One region of the Paenibacillus sp. EKM211P genome, then DNA from elsewhere that is predicted to be linked to it. Evidence: predicted binding sites of a transcription regulator. Region 1 holds the regulator's gene; each other region holds the start of a gene.

Region 1 (5,312 bases):
GCGAAAGCTTCTGTATTGCTGGGAACTAGTAGCTTCTGGGAAGGCGTCGATATTCCAGGGAAAGCTTTGACTTGTCTGGCTATCGTTCGCTTGCCGTTTCAACCGCCCAATCACCCGTTACTGGAGGCCAAAAGTGAGTTGCTCCAGCAGCAGAAGAAGAATCCATTTATGAAGCTGTCTGTACCACAAGCGGTTATTCGCTTCAAACAGGGATTTGGGCGATTGGTACGTACAGCGAGCGACCACGGAGTCGTCATCGTTTACGATACGCGTGTGATCGAATCCTATTACGGAAAGCACTTTTTGTACTCGTTACCGGGACCAAAAATGGAGCATATGCCATCGGAGCAAATGGTGCCCCGCATCGCCGAATGGCTCCAATCTGCCCCGGAGACAGAGGCACAACGGACGGACACCTAAAGTCCGTTACAATTAGGGGGAGCAAGTATGAAATCAGATAAAATTTCAGAGGCTGTCGTACGGAGATTACCCGTATATTTACGTTATCTGAATGCACTGCACAAACGGGAGGTGGCTACGGTCTCTTCTCAAGAGCTGGGACAGAGGTTAGATTTGAATCCGGCCCAAATTCGTAAAGATCTTGCCTATTTTGGCGATTTTGGTCGGAAGGGCATCGGTTACGATGTTTCTTATCTAATTGAGAAAATACGCCATATCCTGAAAATCGACCAGCAAATTAATGTAGTATTGGTCGGAGCGGGTAATCTGGGTCAAGCCCTATCGAACTATAATGCTTATTTAAAAGACAATATGAAGATTGTGGCGGTTTTTGATGCGTTCCCGGATAAGGTTGGGACCAGAATCAATACTTTGGTCGTACAGCCGATGGATGAACTGGAAGCGACTGTGAAAGAAAAAAATATACGAATCGGGATTATTACTGTACCTGATTTTGAGGCACAGCACGTAGCTGATAGGCTGATTGAGAGTGGAATTGGAGCGATTTTGAACTTTGCACCTATCATTCTCAAGGCACCGGCTAACATTCGGATACATGCCACAGACTTTACAACTGATTTGCTTAGCCTCGCTTATTATCTGGAGGACGGAAAGGAAGAAGCACAATATGACAGTGAATAAATGGATGATTAAAAACGGCTCGTTTGCCGTGAATGGACCCGAGGCTGGGGTAATCCATGGTTTTATGATTGTGGAGGATAGCCGTATTACTTACATTGGCGAGACTTTGCCTGCGGGTGAGGAAGAGACAGAAGCAATCGACGGCAAGGGGTTATTGTTTTTACCTGGTCTGATCAATACTCATGGTCATGCGGCGATGTCTCTGCTGCGAGGGTATGGAGATGATTTGGCACTTCAAGTGTGGCTTCAGGAAAAAATGTGGCCTATGGAAGCCAAGTTTACATCTACGGATGTGTACTGGGGAACTTCTTTGTCAGTGCTGGAAATGCTGAAAGGTGGAACCACGACTTTCCTGGATATGTACGATCATATGGATGAGGTGGCTCGTGTAGCTGAAGAGTCGGGCATTCGTGCAAGTTTGATGCGTGGAGCCATTGGACTCTGTTCAGAAGAAGAACAGCGGATCAAGCTAGCTGAGGCCGTGACTTTTGCGCGTAACTGGCATGGAAAAGCAGACGGACGTATCACAACAATGATGTCTCCTCATGCCCCATACACATGCCCGCCTGCGTTTATTGAGAAATTTGTTCAAGCAGCACATGATCTCGATTTACCATTGCATACGCACATGTCCGAGACGATCGCCGAAGTTGAACAAAACGTACGCGACTACGGCTTGCGTCCAGTTGCACACTTAGATAAGCTTGGCTTTTTCTCCCGTCCTTCACTTGTTGCCCACGGCGTTCACTTGAACGACGAAGAAATAGCTTTGTTAGCGGAACGAGGTGTGGCGGTATCGCATAATCCAGGCAGCAACTTGAAGCTGGCAAGTGGTGTAGCTAGAGTGCCTGAATTGCTGCGTGCAGGAGTTACTGTTTCACTCGGAACAGATGGTCCTGCCAGCAATAATAACCTGGATATGTTCGAGGAAATGCGTCTGGCGGCACTCATTCACAAGGGAGTATCTGGCGACCCAACGGCAGTTCCTGCAAATGAAGCACTACGTCTGGCAACAGAGTATGGTGCAAAGTCGATTGGTTTAAAAGAGGTAGGAGCGCTGGCAGCAGGCAATAAGGCTGACTTTATCGCGCTAGATCTGGATCAGGCCCATTTCTTGCCGCGTACAGATCTTATTTCTCATGCCGTATACTCTGCAAGTGCCAAAGACGTGGCTCATGTGTGGGTAGACGGCCGTCAGGTTGTGAAAAATGGCGAATGCCTGACGATGGACGAGGAACGTATCAAACATGAGGCACAAGCCGCCTTTGAAGGGCTGCTGTCGCACTAATTTAGGTGTCACATCCCCTTAGAGAGGAAGCACAGGTTTGAAAAATAAGAAGAAATGGATAGCGGTCGCCATTTTGGCCGTAATACTGATCCTGGTCAGCATTTTCTGGTATTATTCGTATGTTACTCAAGACCAGGTGGCTGAGAAAAATGCCGCTATCATGAAGGCCAAGCAATCAGGTGGTCTGGTTAGCACGACTCAGACATGGAAGTCTGTGTGGGATCAGATATATTGGGTAGTTCAAGGAAAAAACGCACAGAATGAAAATATAATGGTGTGGGTTCCTTTTCAAAAAATGGAGGGGAAACCTAACATACCTGCGGCAGATCCAAGCGGTGTTCATACCGAGCTGATGAAAAACGGAGTCGACGAGCAAAAAATGACAGCGATAATTCAGCAGCAACTTCCAAATGCAAAAATTGTAAGGCTCCAACCGAGTGTGTTCAATGGCGAATATGTATGGCAACTGTTTTACGATGATGAAAGCCATCACAACTATACCTTTTACCGTTTCTCAGATGGAGCATCGACGGGGATAAAGTATACTTTGCCTAATTACTAGCGCGATGTTGAGAGTGTGGATCGGTGGCTTGGGAGTACCCAAGAGCGTTAGGAGCGCTGCGTAGTCCATTTGATCTTACGATCGCTTCGCTTCTGCAGATTCAAGTGTTCCACTCCGCTGGCTGACAGCTATGGGGCCACTCCAAATAACTTTTATACTCAGTCTATATAGCTTGGAATGATTGAAAGTATTAGAAAAAGACGCAAATACGATTTAATTCGTATTTGCGTCTTTTTACTTAATGCTCCGCAAAGCTGGACTAAAAGCCAGAAGCATCTTTTTGCCTTATCACAACTCCTCCACACATTGCCTTCGATATTAGATTTACGTTATGGTATACTATATTTTATAAGTGATAGACAAAAATGATAGATAAATGAGTTGCTGATCATTATAAGATCATGCAATTTGGTTGTTTGTTGACATTCGTCCCGTTTCTTCTGGGTTTTACATTTTGAGAGGAGGATGTTGTTTGAAATTGCGTGCAGTTCCTATTGTTGTGGCGGCCGTTTTGGCAGCCTTGTTAATGTTTGGAGGATGGTTCATTTACCGTCAGGTTACAATGCAAAGTCCTCTGGAAAAACTGGTATCTCAATATCCAGGCGTGACAAGCGCTCAAATAGATATTAAACAGGATCAGGTGGTATTGAAACTAGATCTCAAACCGCAGGCGGATGTGGCCGGATTAGTCGATGTGGTTAAGCAAAAAGGGCAATCCATCATTGGCAGCCGCACCATTAAGCTGGATATTGCAGATCGTTCCAATTCAGCACTGAATCAATGGTGGTCTGAGGCTATGTTTCCTGTAGCCGAAGCGATGGAAAATAAAAAGTATACTCAAATTTCATCTACAGTTGAGCAGATGAAAAAGAAAAAGACAGGTATCAAGGCTGATACCGATATGGATTCGAACAATGTCTATATCCGACTCAGCGAAGGCAATGCGACGAAGTTTATCGTTTTGCCACGTCAATCTCAGCAAATGGGGGTATGGCCTAATGCCTAGATGGATCAAGGAAATATTAATCGGTATTGTGCCGGTGGCCATTATATTTCTCGTTTTTATTGGGGTGAATATTATCCCTCTTCTTGTTGCAGGCGTGATGCTCAGTGGCTTGTTAATGCTCATGCATGCTCGTGGCGGCTTGGCCGTAGGTGCCGGGCAAGAGCGCAAACGTAAAAAAAATGGTCCGGACAAGCTGACTTTTGAGGAAATTGGTGGACAAGAAAGCGCTAAACAGGAATTGCGTGAAGCCTTGGATTTTTTGAATCGTCATGATGAAATTTCCAAGTTTGGCATTCGTCCATTGAAAGGCGTTTTGCTTACAGGCCCTCCGGGAACAGGGAAAACGCTGATGGCGAAAGCAGCTGCACACTATACCAATTCAGTGTTTGTTGCAGCTTCAGGCAGTGAATTTGTTGAAATGTATGTAGGTGTTGGTGCAGGTCGTGTCCGTGAGTTGTTTAGGGAGGCTCGCACTCGTGCAGCCAAGGAAAAGAAAGAAAATGCAATCATTTTTATTGATGAGATTGATGTTATTGGCGGTAAGCGTGAGGGTGGACAGCAACGAGAATATGATCAGACTTTGAATCAGTTGCTGACAGAAATGGATGGCATTTATTCGGCAGATACGCCGCGGATATTGCTCATTGCGGCAACAAACCGTAAAGAAATGTTGGACAGCGCCTTAACGCGTCCAGGACGTTTTGACCGTCATATTCAAGTAGACTTGCCTGATAAGAAGGGTCGTCTTCATATCCTTAAAATTCATGCCAAAAACAAACCGATCCAGGAAGATGCTAATTTGGACAAAATCGCAGAGGAGTCTTACGGTTTTTCCGGTGCACAGTTGGAGAGCGTCATGAACGAAGCAGCCATTTATGCAATGAGACAGGATCAGCAAATGATTGCGCAAAGTCATCTGTCCATGGCAATTGACAAGGTGATGATGGGTGAGAAAACAGACCGAGAATCGACATTCGAAGAGAAAAAACGTGTAGCGATTCACGAGCTGGGACATGCTATTATGGCTGAAATCGTCCGTCCTGGTAGTGTAAGTCAAGTGGCGCTCAGCCCGCGTGGGAAAGCGCTCGGTTACGTGCGTCACAACCCACAGCAAGAGCATTATTTATATACCAAGCAGTACCTGGAGGAGCAAATTATGATCTCGCTCGCAGGGGCTACAGCAGAAGAAATGTACTACGGCGGTCGAAGTACTGGTTCAAGTAATGATTTTGAGCAGGCACTGAACATCGTTCATACGATGATGACTTCCGGTTTGACTTCTCTTGGGATTATTAATATGGAAATGGTTACAAAAGAGGAACTCATGCGGGAAAATGGCGAGATTATGAATGACC
Region 2 (5,312 bases), on a different contig from region 1:
ATGGTGAACGTTATGGTCTGCATATTGAAAGCGCATTACAGGTAGGAACAACCGTATACTTTTCCATACCAAGGGAGGAAGCGTCGAATGTATAAAGCGATGATTGTAGATGATGAGCCTGCGATTCGTGAAGGACTGTCTTCCATTATTGACTGGGGAGATTGTGGCTTTCGCATCGTCGATACGGCTGAGAACGGACGCGAGGCTTTGGAAAAGTTCGGAGAGCATCGACCAGAACTGGTCATTGTAGATATTCGTATGCCTGGGATGAGTGGGTTGGAGGTTATACAAAGCATACGCCAAATGAATGGGGAGCCGTATCACTTTCTCATTTTAAGCGGATATGCAGACTTTAATTATGCTAGGCAAGCCATGGGATTCGGGGTGGATGGTTATTTATTGAAGCCCGTTGATGAGGAAGAAATGACGCTGGAGCTAAAGCGAGTACGGCAAAGCATTGAAAACGAAAAGGGAGATGGAAAGTGGGGGAGTCCGTCTTCGCATGAGCGCGATTGGATCGAAGCATTGCTGTTTCCGGTTCATGGAGAACATGCTCGTAATGCTGTAGAACCCAGCCATCGTGCATCCAAGCAGGCTGAACACCAAAACGGCGGTGGAAAACACGGACAACAGCCAGCGTTACCAGCCTTGGACTGGAGTAGCTATCAGGTGGTTTTGCTGGATTTGCGTATACCTGACTGGGATCGGCAAGCCCGGCAGTTGGCAGCAAAGCAGCGGCTGGCCGAATTGTGTCGTGAGCAGGGTAGAGGCATTGTGTTTGAGGCTGGAATATATACGGGCCTATTGCTTCCCGCCATGTTAAAAACGGAAAAAGATGCTGTTCAGTTGCTGGCTGCATGGCGACAGGAGCTAAAACCGTGGGTAAATGAAATCTATGGGGCTGCCGGCGCTCCGGTAGACATTCTTAAGGATATCCCCAGATCTTTTGAGCAGGCGTTACGATTATTGGAGCGTATGTTTTTGTTCCGGGCAGAAAGAGTCATGCTTCCCGGCGACCTACATGAATGGGAGACAGTCCCTGCTGAAATGGATGAAGCGTCTGACAGAGCCCCAGATGATCCCATGCGTTATGCAGAAAAGCTGTACTACGCGCTGGATATGGCTAATGGTAGAGCGGCGACCCGTGTCATTAAGGACATGGAAGTCCAATTTCCCCAGATTTATCGTACAGAATCTGCAATCAAGGCGGCCTTCGCTCAGACATTCACACTCGCACTGAACAATTATGCAGCTGGACAGGAACACAGCCGGACCGTGCTGGAGGAGCATTCCAACTTGATTACCAATGTATATGCCTATTCAACATTGGGCGAGCTGGTGGATCACTCGCTCGAACATGTGTTGCAGTGGATTGGACAGACTGATACGGGTGGCAAGGAGATCATCATGAAGCAAATGATTGACTTTATACATGGTCATTATGATGAAAATTTGCGACTGGAGTTGCTGGCAGATATGTTCAATTACAATAGTGGGTATTTGGGCAAACTGTTCAAAAGTCATACAGGCGAGGCCTTTAATGCCTACCTGGATAAGGTAAGGATTGAGCGAGCAAGGGAATTGCTTGCACAAGGGATTAAGGTGCACCAAGTGGCGGGCCGCGTGGGATATGCAAATGCAGATTATTTTCATAGTAAATTTAAAAAGTATGTTGGAGTGTCGCCTTCCTCCTACCGTAATCAGGTCCAAAAGAACGGAGGAACAGATGGCTGTTGATCGATTCCCTAGGTTTAACGTTATGAAGTCTCTCTTGCAGATGTCGGAGGTATCCTCTCCGAATGAAGAGAGGCTCTTTTTATATATATTGAAAAAAGACAGATCAATAGAAAATGTCACATTGATTATGGAATTTAGGGCATTTTCGTAGAAAAGCCATCGTTATGACACAACTTTGACACGATGTTCACATTTTTGATTCAATTTCATTTAAATTTATTCTATATAATGGGGATAATCTGAAGCCCGGTTATGGCAACCATGGGGAAGTTAGCTAAGTGAGTCATTTCCTAAAAAAGTGACGGTTTCATATGTAACAATGTGAATACAATCACAAATATAAAAGACTTCAGATCACAAACATTAAATCATTGTTAAGGGAAGTACAGAGGAGGAGCAGCATCATGGACGTATTGGATTTGGCACGGTTGCAGTTTGCAACCACTACGATTCTTCATTTTGTTTATGTGCCAATCTCCATTGGATTGTCATTGTTGGTGGCAATTATGGAGACTATGTATGTTATCAAGAAAAAAGACTTGTACAAAAAAATGGCTCAATTCTGGGGAACGTTTCTGCTGATTAACTTTGCGCTGGGCGTAGTTACCGGAATTTTGCAGGAGTTCCAGTTCGGAATGAATTGGTCGGACTTTTCCCGTTTTGTCGGTGATGTATTTGGTACACCGCTAGCCATTGAAGCATTGCTTGCATTTTTTCTGGAATCAACCTTTATCGGCCTATGGGTATTCGGCTGGGAAAGACTATCCAAAACTGTCCATTTAGTTTGCATGTGGCTAGTAGCGATTGGTACGATGCTCTCGGCTTTGTGGATTTTGGCTGCTAATTCATTCATGCAACGTCCCGTAGGATATGGGGTTGTAAATGGCCGGGCAGAAATGCAAGATTTTGCTGCTTTGTTAACGAACGAGCAGCTTTTGTGGGAGTATCCTCACACCATCTTTGCTGCTATTGCAACTGGAGCTTTCCTGGTAGCAGGGATTAGTGCTTGGAAGCTGATGCATAAAAAGAATATGGACTTCTTTAAACCTTCTTTTAAATTGAGCATTATAGTTGCATTAATCTGTGCCATTGCTATTCCTTTGTTTGGTCATGGACAGGCTCAATATTTGATCAAAACACAGCCCATGAAGATGGCAGCCAGTGAAGCTCTGTGGGGAGACAGTGGCGATCCAGCGCCTTGGACGATTATTGCCAATATTGATCCTGATAAGCAGGAAAATACCTTTGAGATTAAGGTTCCGTTTGCACTGAGCTTTCTGTCGTATAGCAAGTTTTCCGGCTCTGTGCCTGGTATGAAGGAGCTTCAAGCACAGTATGAAAAGACCTACGGTCCGGGTGATTATATTCCGCCTGTCCGTACGACCTTCTGGAGCTTCCGCATTATGATTGCGGCAGGATGTGCCATGATCGCACTTGCTCTGTACGGAGCTTATCTGAGTTTTCGACAAAAATTGGAGGGCTCCCATCGTTGGTTCTTCCGTCTTATGCTGTGGGGGATATCACTCCCGTTCATTGGCAATACCGCGGGCTGGATCATGACAGAAATGGGACGTCAGCCGTGGACTGTATTTGGTTTGCTGCAAACAAAAGATTCCGTTTCACCTACCGTTGTAGCAGGAGAAGTGTTGTTCTCACTGATTGCATTTACGTCGCTGTATCTCATTTTAACGGGTGTACTGGCATTCCTGTTTGCTCGCACCGCTCGTAAAGGCCCAGATATGGAGCCGCATCAGCATACGGTAATTCATGATCCATTTGCTCAAGGGGGTGGCAGCATTGACGTTAAATGATTTATGGTTCTTATTGATCGCAGTGCTGTTTACAGGCTTCTTTTTTCTAGAGGGCTTTGATTTTGGCGTGGGTATGGCTACTGGATTAGTGCCGCGCAATGACCAACAAAAACGTTTAATGATCAATACGATTGGTCCATTCTGGGATGCCAATGAAGTGTGGCTGATTACAGCAGCAGGTGCGATGTTTGCCGCTTTCCCGCATTTTTATGCAACGATGTTCAGCGGATATTATCTGGTATTTGTGTTTATTTTGCTAGGCTTGATTTTGCGAGGAGTCTCCTTTGAGTTCCGTGGCAAGGCTGAAGGGAAAGGGTGGACAGGAACGTGGGATGCTTGCATTCTGATTGGCAGCTTCCTGCCACCGATGCTGTTTGGTATGGCCTTTGCCGCTTTAGTGAAGGGTGTACCTATTCAGCAAAACATGGATCTGAAAGCCGGATTCTTGGATGTGTTCAATGGATACACCGTATGGATTGGACTGACCGTGGTCGGAATGTGCCTTATGCACGGGCTGACGTTCATTTCTCTGCGGACGATTGGTGAAGTAAGGGATCGTGCTCGTGTGATCGCGTCCAAATTTCTTCCGGTGTTGGGGATTTTGCTTGCTGGTATGGTGGTATGGACTTATTTTGCAACGGATTTATTTGCACGTCGCGGTCCCTTTATGTATGTTGCGGTTGCAGTGGGGATGGTTGCCTATGTGCTAACATGGTATTTCCTGAAGCAGCGCCGCGAAGGATGGGCTTTCGGGATGACCGGTGTCATCATTTTGCTAAGCTTCGTTTCGTTATTCGTTGGCTTGTTCCCGAGATTTATGGTGAGCTCGATCAACAGTGCTTTTGATTTGACGATATATAATGCAAGCTCCAGTCATTACACACTGAAAGCCATGACGATTGTTGCAGCAACGCTTTTACCCTTTGTGTTGGCTTATCAGGCGTGGAGCTATTTTGTTTTCCATAAGCGTCTCAGTGAAAAGGATCATCTGGAATACTAATGGATAAAGCCTGGTTTGAATTAAAGGGCATTCGGCCAGTAATGCTGCTGCTGGCCGCCCTTTCCCTGCTCCAGGGAGCAGCGGTAATTGCACAAGCCATCTTTTTGGCAAAGGCTGTTACGATTTTATTTAAACAAAATCCGCTAGTAATGGCTTGGCCATCGCTGGCGTTGTTTTTCGCGGCTTTTGCAGTGAGGCATACGATGATCTGGCTGCAACGCCGGACAGCCGGTCGTTTCGCCGAAGCAGCAGGCGCTTCCTTACGGGAGCGTCTGCTTGCGCGTTTGTTTGAGCGAGGCCCGGGTTTTGCTGCGCGGGAAGGAAGCGGCAAGTTGGTGACGCTAGCGCTGGATGGCGTGGATCGGGTTCGCAATTATTTGGAAATATCCATTCCTCGTATGATAGACATGATGGCTGTAACCTTACTTGTGCTTGTGTACGTTTTCACATTAGATCTGATTTCAGGTGTGATTTTGACGACTACGATGCCGATTCTGGTGGGCTTCTTTATTTTGCTCGGCTTGGCGGCGCGAAAGCAGGCAGACAAGCAGTGGCGTTCCTATCGTCTGTTATCACATCATTTTACGGATTCGTTGCGTGGACTACAGACACTAAGGTTTTTGGGACGCAGTCGGGCGCATGGGGAAACCGTAGGGAAGGTCAGCGACCAGTATCGTACAGCCACGATGCGTACGCTGCGGGTAGCGTTTCTTTCTTCATTTGCCCTCGATTTTTTCAGTATGCTGTCGGTCGCTTTTGTAGCG
Region 3 (5,312 bases), 150 kb from region 1:
GTGGCAATTATTGACCCTGTGTTTGTATATTCGCTGCCTAAAACTGCTGTAGCCGATACGGGTATGGACGTTCTGACCCATGCTATCGAGGCTTATGTGTCTGTAATGGCCAATGATTATACAGATGGTCTGGCAATTAAAGCTATTCAACTGGTATTCCAATACCTGGAGCAATCGGCTCTGACTGGTGATAAGCTGGCTCGCGAAAAAATGCATAATGCTTCTACACTTGCAGGTATGGCGTTTGCTAATGCATTCTTGGGTATTAACCATAGTCTTGCACATAAATGGGGCGGACAATACCATACAGCGCATGGCCGCACGAATGCTATCTTGCTGCCGCACGTTATTCGCTACAATGCAAAAAAACCGACAAAATTTGCTTCGTTCCCTAAATATTCGCACTTTGTTGCAGATGAGCGTTATGCAGAAATCGCACGCATACTGGGACTGCCTGCACGTACCACTGAAGAAGGGGTTAACAGCTTAATTGACGCGATCCGTAAGTTGAACAAAACACTCGGTATCGAGGAATCGTTCCAACAACTTGGTTTCGATCCAAAAGACTTTGAATCACGTGTAGATTATTTGGCTGACCGCGCTTTTGAGGATCAATGTACAACTGCAAATCCAAAGCTGCCGCTGGTTACTGAATTGGCTGATGTATACCGTAATGCCTTCTACGGACGCTTTGATCAATAATATAATAGTATGAAGAGGCTTGTAACTAAGCATTTTCCTATACAATACCAATGCAGGCTCTCTATATAGAGGGCCTCTTGGTTTGGGAAGGGAGGTGAACGGCAAGGCTAGAGGTATACGCGTGAAGCTAGGGAAAATAAAGTGACAAAAATCACTCATATTGTGATTTTTGTCACATACTACACTCTATCATTATTCTACAATAAGAGTGTAAGAAAGGTCCCGACACTGAGCGTAAGGCATCGGTGAAAAGGCCGGGCTCAAGAAATAGTTTAAACGTGAAAAAAATCACAAGTCCGGAAGACCAAACAATTTGGAGGGATTTACATGTCGGTGATTGAGAGAGAATTACAAGAGCAACAATCTGGCTGGAGAGGTTTTAAAAAAGGAAAATGGACTAAAGAAGTTAACGTCAACGATTTTATTGAAACAAATATCTCACCTTATGTTGGCAATGAAGAATTTTTGGTTGGTCCTACCGCCAATACAACTGCATTGTGGGAAATTGTATCTGATCTTACTAAAAAAGAGTTGGCAAACGGCGGCGTTCTTGATGTAGACGTAAATACGCCATCCACCATTATTTCACATAAACCAGGCTATTTGGACAAGGACAAAGAACAAGTTGTCGGCGTACAAACAGATGCTCCATTCAAACGTTCTTTGCAGCCGTTTGGTGGAATTCGGATGATGATCGATGCTTGTAAAGCCTATGGTTTTGAAGTGCCACAAAGCATTGTTGACATTTTCACTCATATTCGTAAAACACACAACCAAGGTGTATTTGACGCTTATACAGATGAAATGAGAGCAGCTCGTAAAGCTGGCATCATTACTGGTCTGCCAGATGCATACGGTCGTGGTCGTATAATCGGTGACTATCGTCGCGTAGCTCTGTATGGTGCAGACTTCTTGATCCAAGATAAAAAACTTCAATTGAAAAGCCTTGAAGTTGATTCCATGGAAGAAGACGTAATCCGTCTGCGTGAAGAAATTTCTGAACAAATTCGTGCTTTGAATGAATTGAAACAAATGGCTGCTGAGCACGGTTTTGATATTTCTAAACCAGCTAACAATGCAAAAGAAGCTTTCCAATGGGTATATTTTGGATATCTTGCAGCGATTAAAGAACAAAATGGTGCAGCAATGTCTTTGGGACGTGTATCTTCATTCCTTGATATTTATACTCAACGTGATCTTGAGGAAGGTGCGATGAACGAAGAACAAGCTCAGGAACTGGTCGATCATTTTGTTATGAAACTGCGTATTGTTAAGTTCCTGCGTACACCTGACTACAACGAACTGTTCAGTGGTGACCCAACTTGGGTAACAGAATCCATTGGTGGTATGTCTGTCACTGGAGAAACTCGTGTTACCAAAAACAGCTTCCGTTTCTTGCACACACTGTACAACTTAGGACCTGCTCCAGAACCTAACTTGACTGTACTGTGGTCAGAAAAACTGCCTGAGGGCTTTAAAAAATATTGTGCAAAAGTTTCTATTGAAACTAGCTCCATTCAATATGAAAATGACGATTTGATGCGTCCAATCTACGGCGATGATTATGGTATTGCTTGTTGTGTATCCGCTATGAGAATCGGTAAACAAATGCAATTCTTTGGCGCTCGTGCCAACTTGGCAAAAGCTCTACTGTATGCCATTAACGGCGGTAAGGATGAAAAATCCGGCGTTCAAGTAGGACCTGAGTTCCCAGCTATTACAAGCGAAGTGCTGGATTACGAAGAAGTGTTAAGCCGTTTCAAACCTATGATGGAATGGCTGGCAAAACTGTACATGAACACTTTGAATGTTATTCACTATATGCATGATAAATATAGCTACGAACGCATTGAAATGGCGTTGCATGACCGTGATATTCTTCGTACCATGGCTTGTGGTATTGCGGGTCTGTCAGTTGCTACCGACTCCTTGAGCGCCATTAAATATGCAAAAGTTAAACCAATTCGCAACGAAAAAGGAATTGCTGTTGACTTTGAAATCGAAGGCGAATATCCTTGCTACGGTAACAATGATGACCGCGTAGATACTATCGCTGTAGAACTGGTAGAAAGCTTCATGAGCATGATCCGCAAACATAAAGCTTATCGTAATGCGGTTCCTACTCAATCTGTACTGACCATTACTTCCAACGTGGTATACGGTAAGAAAACAGGTACAACACCTGATGGACGTAAAGCAGGCGAACCGTTCGCACCAGGTGCAAACCCAATGCATGGTCGTGATAAAAAAGGCGCTCTGGCATCTCTGAGTTCCGTAGCCAAATTGCCTTATGAACACAGCTTAGATGGTATCTCGAATACCTTCTCCATCGTGCCTAAAGCACTGGGTAAAGAAGAAGAAACACGCAAAACAAACCTTGTTTCGATGATGGATGGCTACTTTGGAAGCCACGCACATCATCTGAATGTCAATGTGTTTGCTCGTGAACAACTGTTGGATGCAATGGAACACCCAGAAAACTATCCACAACTTACGATTCGTGTTTCCGGTTATGCTGTTAACTTTATCAAGCTGACTCGTGAGCAACAATTGGATGTTATTAACCGTACTTTCCACGGTACAATGTAAATAAGTTTTACGTATCATATAATACACTGACGCACGCATAGCGGATGCGGGAAGGATGATGCAACATGTTGAAAGGTCACATACACTCATTGGAAACCTTCGGGACCGTAGATGGTCCCGGCATCCGCTTCGTGCTCTTTATGCAAGGATGCTTGTTGAAATGTCAATATTGCCATAATCCGGACACTTGGGCCTTAAATGAAGGTAATCCGATGACGTTAGAAGAAGTATTGGCTGAGATTGAACCATATTTAGCCTATTACCGTTCTTCGGGAGGCGGATTAACAGTTTCCGGTGGAGAACCGACATTACAAGCTCATTTTGTAGCAGAGCTGTTCAAAGAAGTGAAACGTCGCTGGAATTTGCACACGACATTGGACAGTAACGGCTTTAATGATGCAGGTCGTATCCATGATCTACTGGACGTAACGGATTTGGTACTACTAGATATTAAACACATTGATAACGACAAGCATATTAAGCTTACAGGCAAATCCAACGATCGTATGCTAAGTACGGCCCGCTGGTTGTCTGAGCAAGGGCGAAAAATGTGGATTAGACACGTATTTGTACCGGGTATCCATGACGACGAGCAAGATCTACTCAATTTGGGACGGTTCATTGGAACGTTGAACGGAGTCGAGAAATTCGAAATTTTACCTTACCATCAAATGGGTATTTACAAATGGGAAATGCTCGGTAAGGCATATCCGCTGGAGGGAGTTCCGTCTCCTACAGATGAAGAAGTTCAACGTGCTTACCGACTCATTGAAGAGGGTCGTCTGGAGACTGCAGGAACGAATACTGCTTGCCGTCCATCATAATGTAAATGGATCAGAACTACTTTCAGGTTATAAAGCCGCCGTCACATCAGATCAGATGGACGGCGGTTTTTTTGTTGTTGAATTTTTGCAGTCACAGGAGAAAGTTACCTTTTTTTCATGATCGTCAAAATTTCCAGAAACTTTTTGACAACTGTCGCGTCTAATAGTATGACTTTTCACGGGAATGATAATAATTTGGGGATAGAAGGAGACAGACAATGAATTTCAAGAAATGGACCATGCTCACCGCCTTGGCGGTAGCTCAGGTGGCTGCAGTAGCCCCTGTAGGAGCAGAAGCAGCATCAACAAGCGTTCAATCCACCGATTCGGTTAGCGCCCAGCAGACGACCAATGTTGCTGATTCCGGCGTTCAGAATAGTATCGGAGATCAAAATGGAACAAGCACACCAGCTAATACGGTAACACCTGATAACACGGGTGTATCCAATGATCCATTGACTGGGCTGCCTACAGATACCACTAACGGATCGAACGTAACCAATGATGTATACGGTGGAGACGGAACGATCACCAATCCTGGTGGAGCTCCAACATCCATGAATGCGAATCAACTGATTTTGTATTTGAACAGTGCTAAAATGGAACAAAACGGACAGGTATATACGGCAACTCAGCCGATGACAGTCAAAGACGGAGTTTCCTATGTAGCTATCCGTTCTCTTGTCAGCCGTGTCGGATTGCAGTTTAGTTATGACACTACCACCAAAGAAACCGTAATCACCCAAGGAACAAATGTCCTGCGCTTCAAAACAGACAGCAAAGTTTATACGGTTAACGGTGAAGCTAGACAAATGAAGGGACCTGCTTTCCAACAAAAGAACGTATTTATGGTACCGTTGACTTCGATTACACAGGCCCTAAATATTCCTTATACTGTGAATAATACAACTAAACAAGTTATCATGGATTTGAATCAGAAGCCAAAAGCTTCTTTCACGGTTCAACAAAAGGATATCTATGCGGGTGAAACTCAAGTTACGTATTTGACCAAGGAATCTTCTCCTACAGGTCTTCCGATTGTGAACCAACGTTGGGAAGGTAAGCAGGACGTATTTCAGGAGCCGGGTACATATGTAGTTACCTATTCCGTTCTTGACTCTGCTGGGAACTGGAGTGATCCTTACTCAGTAACAATTACAGTAAGACCGCCAAACCAGCCGCCGGTAGCTCTGTTTA
Region 4 (5,312 bases), 160 kb from region 1:
CAAGTTAACTGCAGATACGTTCGACGAAGTCGAGTTACGACCGTACGAACCGCAACCAAGTGTCAACGAAGGAAGGTTGGTGTTGTAAATATCACCGATTGCGCCATGTGTGGAAGGTGCATTTACAATGATACGTCCTGTTTGCAAACGATCTGCGAAGCGAGCAATAACATCCTCATCTTGCGAATGGATTGCTGAAGAGTGACCCATACCGCCGAACTCTACGACTTCAGCAGCACGTTGGATACCTTGCTCTGCATTTTTCACTTTGTAGCAAGCCAATACCGGACTCAATTTTTCCGCAGATAATGGGAATTTGGTTCCTACTCCTTCAATTTCAGCGACCAAAATTTTGGTTCCTGCCGGTACTGTAATACCGCTCATTTCAGCAATTTTTACAGCAGACTGGCCGACAATGGCCGGGTTCACTGCACATTTTTCTACATTCATAGCTCCTTGAGTGAGCTTAGCTGCCTCTTCTTTATTTACAAAGTAGCAACCATTAGCAATCATCAATTTCTTCACTTGCTCGAAGATAGGCTCTTCAATAATTACAGCTTGTTCCGAAGCACAAATCATACCGTTATCAAAAGATTTAGAAAGGATAAGGTCGTTCACGGCCTGTTTGATATCGGCTGTTTTCTCAATAAAGCAAGGTACGTTACCAGGACCTACGCCAAGTGCAGGTTTACCACAGCTATAAGCTGCCTTAACCATGCCTGATCCACCAGTTGCCAAAATCAACGCTACATCAGAGTGGTTCATCAGTACATTTGTTTTATCCATCGAAGGTGCTTCAATCCATTGAATACAATCCGCTGGAGCACCATGTTTAACAGCTGCTTCAAGCAAGACGCGAGCTGCTTCCGCACTACACGATTGAGCAGATGGATGGAAGCCGAAAATGATTGGGTTACGTGTTTTAATGGCAATTAACGCTTTGAACATCGTAGTCGAAGTTGGGTTTGTTACTGGAGTAATCCCCATGATAATACCGACTGGTTCAGCTATCTTTTGAAAACTATCAAAGTCATTGTCTTCAATGACACCGACGGTTTTCTCATTTTTAATGCTATGGTAGACATATTCTGTTGCAAACATGTTTTTGGTGATTTTGTCCTCGTACACACCGCGTCCTGTTTCTTCAACAGCCAACTTCGCGAGGTGCATGTGCTTATCCATCCCTGCGAGTGCCATAGCTTGTACGATTTCGTCAATCTGCTCCTGATTCATACTCATGAAAGCTTGCTGTGCCCGGTTCGCCCGGTCAATCAGCGTTTGAATATACTGCTCTGCGCTTTGCTCTTTTTGGATAACCTCGTTTTTAACAGCCATTTCCCTCATCCTCCTGTTATCTCGTGTACTATCTCTTGTTCACGCACTGATCGTAACACAGCTTTCTAAGATATTTTGTGATTTTTTTCACAATCTATTTAAAATTTTATTTTATGAAGTGAATTAAATCACAAAGTTTGGAATTCTGCCACTTTTACCCCCTCATCTTGCCCCAAAAACGCATTGCACAGGTATATAATGAATTTGAATTGATCAAGTTGCAGATAAAATAACATAGGATACAAAGGGGAAATGGACGATGAGAAACCCTACAAATGTAATGGAAGCCCGCGGCAACACCTGTTGCTTCTCGGAGGCCAGCTTCAACCGGCTGCAAGTGATGATGAAAGATCGAGTTATGCCAGAAAGTTCGCATCTGTTCTGGGAAGGAGATACAGCGGATAAGCTGTTTTATATTAAGCGCGGACGCGTAAAAGTGACCAAAACAACGGATGAGGGTAAGGAACTTATTCTATATATGTATCAAAGCGGCGATCTTGTTGGTCAAGCTGATCCTTTCTTCGGCACTAAGCATTCCTTTTCTGCTGAGGTTCTGGAGGACAGTGATATTGGCGTAATCGATCATACAGATTTGGAGTTGCTTATTTGTCAGCATTGTGATTTTGCGATTGACTTTATGAAATGGATGGGATCGCATCACCGCATTACCCAGACCAAGTTCCGCGATTTGATGATGTACGGCAAGCCTGGCGCTCTATGTTCCACACTCATCCGACTATGCAACACCTATGGTGAGCCTCACGGCGACTATATTCTGATTCATAAAAAGATTACTCATACTGACTTATCAAATATGATCGGTGCTACCCGGGAAAGTGTAAATCGGATGCTCAGTGATCTGCGTAAGAAAAATGCAGTCGAATACGATAATGGTATGATTGTTGTCAAGGATTTGGAAATGCTGCAAGGTGTATGTCATTGTGAATTGTGCCCACGTGAGATTTGCCGGATATAATAAATTTTTTTAATGTAAAAGGGAGTGCTGTAAGCCATTATTAGCTTATAACACTCCCTAATTTTATTCCACTCCCCATTTTTTAGAGAACGGACGGGACAGTAACAAAGCACATAACTCGACCTTCTTCTGCCTACCCACTTTAAAACTGCAAACATAGATAACTTAAATTTCCCATCTCATAGCTTCTATGGATGACCTTAGCTTTGTTTGCAGGGTCGCCACTACCCATTGCAATAAACAACGGTACAAAGTGTTCTGCTCTAGGTACAGCCTGACGAGCATACGGCGCTTCGCTTTCATAGTGATCTAAAGCTTCTATATCTCCGCTTTGCACTTTTTCGATAATCCAGTCATCAAAATCAATTGCCCAACGTTCCGTTTTCGTTTCTCCCCATTTGACAATACGCAGATTATGGACAGTCACGCCACTGCCAATGACCAGAATATCTTGTTCTCCCAACTCACGCAGCACTTCACCAATGGCAAATTGTGCTTTGGGCGAGAGGTACGGATTTACGGAAATCTGAACTACCGGAATGTCTGCCTCAGGATACATACGATGCAACAATGTCCAGGAACCATGATCCAGTCCTCTCACATGATCAGTTTGTACCTCGATGCCGTTTTGTTCATATAACTTTTTCAACTTATTAGCTAGTTCAACAGAACCATGTGCTGGATATTTCACTTCGTACAGTTCCGGTGGGAAACCTCCAAAATCATAAATTGTATCGTATATGTCATCCATTGAACTAATCGTTAACATTTGTGTCTCCCAGTGAGCTGTAAAGATAACAATCGCCTTAGGATGAATGCTTTTCCCCAACTGCTCTAAAAATGCAGTATAGTCCGTCTGTTCAATAGCAAGCATAGGTGATCCGTGGGCTAAAAATAAAGATGGTATCATTAAATCTCCTTATCGTATAAAGTTTATTTTATTCATATAGTAACTTTATGTAAGTTATAATACATAAGTAATAGAGTAATGTCAATCTCGATGCCAGCATATACTCAAAGATCAGCAATTTCTTTAAATAAAGATTGATATAGGTACAAAGTCATAGTAATATGTAACTAATAAATTTTAAAATACTACTATATTTCGATACAAAGGACTGGTTTCTATGGAGATACATACTTCGAATTGCCCAAAATGCGGTTCCATTTTCCGTCAAAATCTTAGAAACCTGTGTAGCACTTGTATTCAAGAAGAAAATATATTCTTTGACCGCTGTTCTAACTATCTATGGAGGCATCCTTCTACTCATACCCGCCAACTCAGTGATGTGACTGGCACACCTATGGATTTGCTCACAGATTGGGTAAGAGCAGGCAAATTTCCCTCCACATACAGTCAGCTTGATTATCCTTGCGAGTCCTGCCGTTCTCCCATTTATGCAGGAAGACTTTGCCACTCGTGCTTAGGCACATTTCGTACAGCCGCACTGGATATTCAATCCCGTGTCCCCCGCCGTACAACAGCCGGAGTATTCTCAGTAGCAGGCCGTGCTAAAAGCTATTAAGCCGTACTGCCTATCACAAAATAAAAAAACAGCCTTTTTCCTAGGAAAAGGCTGTTTTGCTATGAAAAACACTTAATGAGTTTGGTGATCATCTAATCCATTCCTCAGCCCAAAATTGAATCTGCTCCATAACCGGCTGAAGTGCACGACCTTTGGTGGTCAGCTCATATTCAATGCGGACAGGAGTTTCCGGATATACATGGCGTGTAAGAATCCCTTCATTTTCCAGATCCTTCATCCGCTCTGATAACATTTTGTCACTCATTGTGGGAATCAGATTGGAAATATCCTTAAACCGCTTGGGACCGCTCATCATGGATTGAATAATCAATCCATTCCAGCGCTTACCCAGACATGAAAAGGCGGTTTCAAAACGCGGACACATTTTTGTAAATTGCGGTTGACTCTCCAAATTTTTCACCTTCTTTTGCATTTCGGTTTGATAAAGCTTTCCTTTTGTTAGTATATATCATTTTAGCATACTTTATCCCGAAAGAAAACACTTTCTTAAATTTAATTACCTGTGATGATAAAGTTGCCATGACCAAAACTGATTATACAACAAACCAATGCGGCAGGTATATGTCTAATTCGTTAAATACAAAAAGGCGGAATCCCAGAGGTTCCGCCTGTAAATCTGTTCTTTATAGAATTTATCATAATGTGATAATTGTAACTATACCAACACTCCACCAAGAGGCCTTACTGGTTCACTCCTACCATATATTGGTTTTTTATTACTTGTCGGAGAAGCCCAACGGATGCTGTTAGCAATGACCTTCAAAATATCAGGTTGGTAATAAGTTGGATAGGTTTCATGCCCTGGTCTGAAATAAAATATTTTACCACTGCCTCGATGGAAGGTGCATCCAGTTCTAAATACTTCGCCGCCTTCAAAGTTACTGATAAAGACCAGTTCATCCGGCGCAGGAATATCAAAGAACTCTCCATACATCTCTTCCTGCTCTAAGAGAATTTTGGCGTCTATCCCTTCTGCAATGGGATGTGACGGATTTACTGACCAGATAATCTCCTGCTCGCCTGCAACTCTCCATTTTAAATCACAACTGGTGCCCATCAGAGCTTTAAATGGCTTAGAAAAATGGCCTGAGTGCAGTACGATGAGGCCCATCCCTTCCTGCACACGCTTGACGACACGCGCTGTAACTTCATCGCTCACCTGGTCGTGGGCTTTATGTCCCCACCACAGCAGCACATCTGTGGAATTGAGGATTTCTTCTCCCAAACCATGCTCGGCATTATCACGCAGAGTAGCTGTTCGAGTGGCAAAACCTTCATCTGCCAAGCCGTCAGCCAATGCTTGGTGTATGCCGTTAGGATAAATCCGTTTGGCTTCTTCATTTAACTTCTCGTTCAGAAATTCATTCCAAATGGTGACGTTAATCATCACAGTTCCCCCTATTAGGTTAGACCCACCACATCTCGCTCAGCGGTTCTTCAATCAGGACCTGGCG

The links. The regulator Rex, encoded in region 1, represses fermentation and respiration genes when NADH is low (regulators of the CRP and FNR family bind a similar motif). The targets are predictions, from matches to a motif close to TTGTGAAATATTTCACAA.
Region 2: the regulator Rex is predicted to act here: its motif matches at 2,057-2,074, upstream of G9G57_RS11040 (cytochrome ubiquinol oxidase subunit I).
Region 3: the regulator Rex is predicted to act here: its motif matches at 979-996, upstream of pflB (formate C-acetyltransferase).
Region 4: the regulator Rex is predicted to act here: its motif matches at 1,411-1,428, upstream of adhE (bifunctional acetaldehyde-CoA/alcohol dehydrogenase).

Annotation. Positions count from the first base shown of each region.
Region 1 covers NZ_JAAMNS010000004.1:347,167-352,478, forward strand. The annotation lists gene dinG (ATP-dependent DNA helicase DinG) at 1-420, shown strand, start outside; gene G9G57_RS09925 (redox-sensing transcriptional repressor Rex) at 448-1,101, shown strand; gene G9G57_RS09930 (amidohydrolase) at 1,088-2,389, shown strand; gene G9G57_RS09935 (cell wall elongation regulator TseB-like domain-containing protein) at 2,427-2,951, shown strand; gene G9G57_RS09940 (hypothetical protein) at 3,424-3,957, shown strand; gene G9G57_RS09945 (AAA family ATPase) at 3,950-5,312, shown strand, end outside.
Region 2 covers NZ_JAAMNS010000005.1:140,190-145,501, forward strand. The annotation lists gene G9G57_RS11030 (cache domain-containing sensor histidine kinase) at 1-95, shown strand, start outside; gene G9G57_RS11035 (response regulator transcription factor) at 88-1,737, shown strand; gene G9G57_RS11040 (cytochrome ubiquinol oxidase subunit I) at 2,142-3,548, shown strand; gene cydB (cytochrome d ubiquinol oxidase subunit II) at 3,535-4,548, shown strand; gene cydD (thiol reductant ABC exporter subunit CydD) at 4,548-5,312, shown strand, end outside.
Region 3 covers NZ_JAAMNS010000004.1:192,397-197,708, forward strand. The annotation lists gene adhE (bifunctional acetaldehyde-CoA/alcohol dehydrogenase) at 1-702, shown strand, start outside; gene pflB (formate C-acetyltransferase) at 1,030-3,291, shown strand; gene pflA (pyruvate formate-lyase-activating protein) at 3,357-4,115, shown strand; gene G9G57_RS09125 (copper amine oxidase N-terminal domain-containing protein) at 4,334-5,312, shown strand, end outside.
Region 4 covers NZ_JAAMNS010000004.1:186,509-191,820, reverse strand. The annotation lists gene adhE (bifunctional acetaldehyde-CoA/alcohol dehydrogenase) at 1-1,335, opposite strand, end outside; gene G9G57_RS09105 (Crp/Fnr family transcriptional regulator) at 1,595-2,311, shown strand; gene G9G57_RS09100 (dioxygenase family protein) at 2,454-3,221, opposite strand; gene G9G57_RS09095 (winged helix-turn-helix transcriptional regulator) at 3,926-4,270, opposite strand; gene G9G57_RS09090 (ThuA domain-containing protein) at 4,514-5,245, opposite strand; gene G9G57_RS09085 (sugar phosphate isomerase/epimerase family protein) at 5,265-5,312, opposite strand, start outside.